2 regions of the Streptomyces sp. NBC_01445 genome follow, and region 1 is predicted to be linked to the other one. Evidence: riboswitches for the same ligand, from Rfam matches in the RefSeq annotation. Region 1 holds a riboswitch; the other holds the start of a gene.
What was found. A riboswitch is a leader RNA that binds a small molecule or an ion and turns the genes downstream of it on or off. The one in region 1 is predicted to bind cobalamin.

Region 2: linked by a shared signal. The riboswitch ahead of OG574_RS34535 (cobalamin biosynthesis protein) and the one ahead of OG574_RS40380 (HoxN/HupN/NixA family nickel/cobalt transporter) in region 1 are both predicted to bind cobalamin.

The regions. Positions count from the first base shown of each region.
Region 1 is NZ_CP109485.1:8,850,055-8,852,247, reverse strand. It holds gene OG574_RS40390 (RNA-guided endonuclease InsQ/TnpB family protein) at 1-417, opposite strand, end outside; gene OG574_RS40385 (ArsR/SmtB family transcription factor) at 697-1,059, opposite strand; cobalamin riboswitch at 1,149-1,372, shown strand; gene OG574_RS40380 (HoxN/HupN/NixA family nickel/cobalt transporter) at 1,402-2,193, shown strand, end outside.
Region 2 is NZ_CP109485.1:7,593,201-7,595,393, forward strand. It holds gene OG574_RS34530 (cobyric acid synthase) at 1-221, opposite strand, end outside; gene OG574_RS34535 (cobalamin biosynthesis protein) at 218-1,159, opposite strand; cobalamin riboswitch at 1,271-1,412, opposite strand; gene OG574_RS34540 (hypothetical protein) at 1,523-1,744, opposite strand; gene OG574_RS34545 (inorganic phosphate transporter) at 1,760-2,193, opposite strand, start outside.

The DNA of each region.
Region 1 (2,193 bases):
CAGCCGGCCCGCCATGGACCAGATCGATACCGTGCGTGCCTGGTGCTGCCAGGACAGCATCCGGTCGTCGTAAGGCTGCGCCGCCTGGGGCCGGAAGACGACTGGCTTGCCCGAGGCGCGAGTGTGCCGCTTGGTCCCGGGCCGCCCGTAACGACCGTTGCGCAGGTTCGCCTTCAAGGTGGTGTAGGCATCGCAGGTCTTCTTGATGGCGTGCTGGGCGGCCTGCGCGCCCAGTTGCCACCTGGCCCGGATCTCGGCGTAGGTGTGCTTGCGGAGCTCCAGTGGACGTCGCGCGTTCTCCTCGAATGCAACCTCGGCCGCCCAGGTCGCCGCTTGGTTGCAGGCGTGCAGGGTGGCCTCAAGTGCCGCCGCCTGTACGGGCGTCGGCAGCAGCTTCACCCGCACCACCAGCTTCACGATCAGCGAACCTATACACCTGGACGAAGCCCCACCACACGTTCGCCCCACCTCACCCGAGCGAGCGAAACCTGCCCCGCCCCTGCCCGCGCACACCGCCGTAGCCCGGCTCCGCCGGAACGCCCCCGGCCGCTCCGCGGCCGTGATGGCCTGCGGCACGTCACGGCGACGCTCCGCGTCGCACCCCGTGGATGCGATTCCTCCCGGGCGCGAACGACCGGGGTTCCTCGCAAGAACCCGCTGAAGGACAGAGCAGCCGGCCACGACGGCGCGCACGTGTCAGTGCGCGCCGTCCGTCGCGCAGTGCTCGAGAAGGTCCGCGGTCGCCGCGTCGACGACGCGGTAACGCACGATCCTGCCCTCCTTCTCCCCCTCGACCACTCCGGCCGCGCGCAGCAGCCGCAGCGCCTGCGAGACCGCCGGGTCGTTCATGCCCGTCGCGACGGCGAGATCCGACACGGCCAGCGGCCCCGCCCGGTACAGCGCGAGGAGCAGCGCGAGGCGGCGGGGATCGGCGAGCAGGGAGAACCGGTCGGCCCAGGCGCGGACATGTCCTGGCTCACCGATGGCGGCGATGGCTTCGCAGACCCGGTGGCCGTCGATCGTGCGGCGGTCGGCGCGCTCGGCAGGGACGAGATGCATGGCCCTATCCTCGCAGCCACCGATGTGATCTTGAATACCCGCGCACACCTACGCAGCTGTGCAGCCTTGCAGGCGTCGCCGACCGGCCTCTACTGTGGGCGGGCCGTGGTGCTCGGGAATTCGGTGACGGTCCCTCAAAGGACTCAGACCGAAGCGGCCCTCGCCACTGTGATCGGGCCCCGGGTCCCTCGGCAACGAGACGACTCGGGACGCCTTGCCCCACTACGCCACTGGCTGCCGCGCGCAGCTGGGAAGGCAGGGGCGGACGCGGACACCCGTCAGCCAGGAGACCGGCCACGGCATCTCACGAAGTGATTCCACGAGGTGTTGGAGCGTGACCGCATGGCCCTGCCCGTAAAGTCCCCGGCGACCGGACGCGACGCGTTCCACTGGCGGCGCGAGGACACCGTCCGCACCGCCGGGCTCCTCGCGGTGATCGCCGCACTCCATGTCGTCGCGTTCGGCGTGCTGTTCCTGCTCGTCGTGCCGGAGCACTACGAGGTGGGGTCGAAGGCCTTCGGCATCGGCCTCGGCGTCACCGCGTACACCCTGGGGATGCGGCACGCGTTCGACGCGGACCACATCGCCGCGATCGACAACACCACCCGCAAACTGATGGCCGACGGCAAGCGCCCGGTGTCGGTGGGGTTCTGGTTCGCGCTCGGCCACTCCAGCGTCGTGGTCGTGCTCGCCGCGCTGATCGCCGGAGGCACCCAGCTCGCCGGGCGGATCATGAACGAGGGGTCCGCCACCCATCAGACGCTCGGCGTCATGGGCACCACCATCTCCGGGTCCTTCCTCTACCTCATCGCGGCGCTCAACCTCGTCGCCCTGGTGGGGATCCTGCGGGTGTTCCGGGCGATGCGCGCGGGCTCGTACGACGAGGCGGAGCTCGAACAGCACCTGGATTCACGGGGGTTCATGAACCGGGTCCTCGGCCGGTTCACCAAGTCCATCACCCGCCCGGGCCAGATGTACCCGCTCGGCTTCCTCTTCGGCCTCGGCTTCGACACGGCGACCGAGGTCACGCTGATGGTGATGGCGGGCAGCGGCGCGGCGGCCGGACTGCCCTGGTACGCGATCCTGTGCCTGCCGCTCCTGTTCGCCGCCGGTATGAGCCTGTTCGACACCCTG
Region 2 (2,193 bases), 1.3 Mb from region 1:
AGGGCGCTCGGCTCGACGCGGGCGGCCTGCGCCTGCATGGCCTGCGCCCGCCCGATCTCGGCGCCCTCGCGCGTCACGAAGGAGTTGAGGGACATGTTCTGCCCCTTGAACGGCGCGACCTTCACCCCCTGCCGCACCAGCCACCGGCAGATCCCCGCGGTGACGACGCTCTTCCCGGCATCGGACGTGGTCCCTGCCACCAGCAGTCCGCCACCACTCACGACTTTCCCCTCCGCAACAGTGCCCGCCCCGCGACACACACGCCGAGGGCCAGCCAGCTCACGCGCCGCGAGAGCCGCGCCGCCCGCTCGACGTCGGCGGTCTCCACGGCCCGGCCCGACGCGTTCAGTACGGGCCGGTGCTCGACCCGCCCGCCGTACGACAACGTGCCCCCGAGCCGCACTCCGAGCGCCCCCGCGAACGAGGCCTCGACGACACCGGCGTTGGGGCTCGGGTGCAGCCGCGCGTCCTCGCGCCACGCCGTGAGCGCGCCGCGCGGACGGCCGCCCGCGACAGCGGCGAGCACGCCGGTCAGCCGCGCCCCCGGCCAGCCCGCCACGTCGTCGAGGCGCGCGGAGGCCCAGCCGTAGCGGCGGTACCTGGCCGACTTGTGCCCGACCATGGCGTCCAGCGTGTTCACGGCGCGGAACGCGACGAGCCCGGGGATGCCGGCGACGGCGCCCCACACGAGCGCGCCCACGACGGCGTCGGAGGTGTTCTCGGCGACGGACTCGACGACGGCCCGCGCGATCCCGTCCGCGTCCAGGGCCTGCGGGTCGCGCCCGCACAGATGCGGCAGCCGCTCGCGCGCCGCGTCCACGTCACCGGCGGCCAGCGCGCCCCCGATGGCGCGCGCCTCGCGGCCCAGCGACGTACCGCCGACGACCGCCCAGGTGGCGGCGGCGGTCAGCGCGATGGAGGCGGCGGGGGAGCGGCGCACGGCGCGCGCGGCGAGGCCACCGGCGACGGCGGCGCCTCCGGCGCACACAGCGGTGTGCACGGCGCCCCACCCGCGGTGGTCACGCCACAGCACGCGCTCGACGGCGCCCGCGGCCCGCCCGAACGCGGCGACCGGATGCCCGCGGCGCGGATCGCCGATCAGGAGGTCACCGAGGAGTCCGGCGGCGCTGCCGTACGCGAAGACGCGCTCGGCCCGCACGGTCAGCCCGCCGCTACGGCGAGGGGAACCCTTGTACTCGTTCTCGGCGGGAGCACCCGCAACTGGCAGCCGCGCATGGCGATATGTCCTCACTCAGGGTGTCCACGCCCTGGTTGGAAGAGACCGGCGGCGAGAGTTCCTGGCTCGCGGGGATCACTCCCCGGTGACAGTGGCGGGACCGCGCCGGATTCGCACCGGCTTCCTCTCCTGCTGCCGTAGATGGCCCCGGAAGTCCACCACGCCCCGCGAACGCCCGTCAACTTGCCGTTGACCTGCGAAGGGAGAGTGTGCTGAGGCCCACACGAAGCGGGGTGCGGGACGCCTTCGCGTCCCGCACCCCGCACTCCTGCCGGTTACCTCCGGTCAGGCGACGATCAGGAAGATCCCGTACCCGACGGCCGCCGCGCACAGGGCGAAGCAGGCGTACGCGCCGGAGACGGCCAGCGCCGCCGAGTTGCCCTGGGCCGCCGCCGACTCCCGCTTGGTGAGGCCGACGATGCCGAGGGTGAACAGGCCCACGAGGGCCACCGTGATCACGAGGCTGACTCCGAACACGGAGCCGAGTGCTGCCCAGTCGATGTGCATAGCGCTGCTGCTTCCTTAGACCGTGGCCGGGCGCGCGGGCTCCGCCGAGGGCGGGGCGGGCGAGGCGGGGATGGTGGTCTTCACGTCGGTGGCCAGGTCCGCGACCGTGCCGGCGGGCGGCGGGGTGACGGCCGCGATCGCGGTGGTCACGACGCCGGCGGGCTCGTCCGGGACGTCGACGCCGTCGATGTCGTCGTCCGTGACGTTCGTGTGGTCGATCGAGTTGCGCCGGGACAGCGCCCAGATGGTGCCCGCGCCGGCGATCAGGAGCAGCGCGGTGACGGCGACGCCCCACGAGCCCTGCTTGGTGAGGAACTCGGCGCCCGCGCCGACCAGACCGGCGGCCGGCAGGGTCAGGCCCCAGGCGATGAACATGCGGGTCGCGGTCGACCAGCGGACGACGCCGCCCTTGCGGCCGAGGCCCGAGCCCATGACGGCGCCGGAGCAGA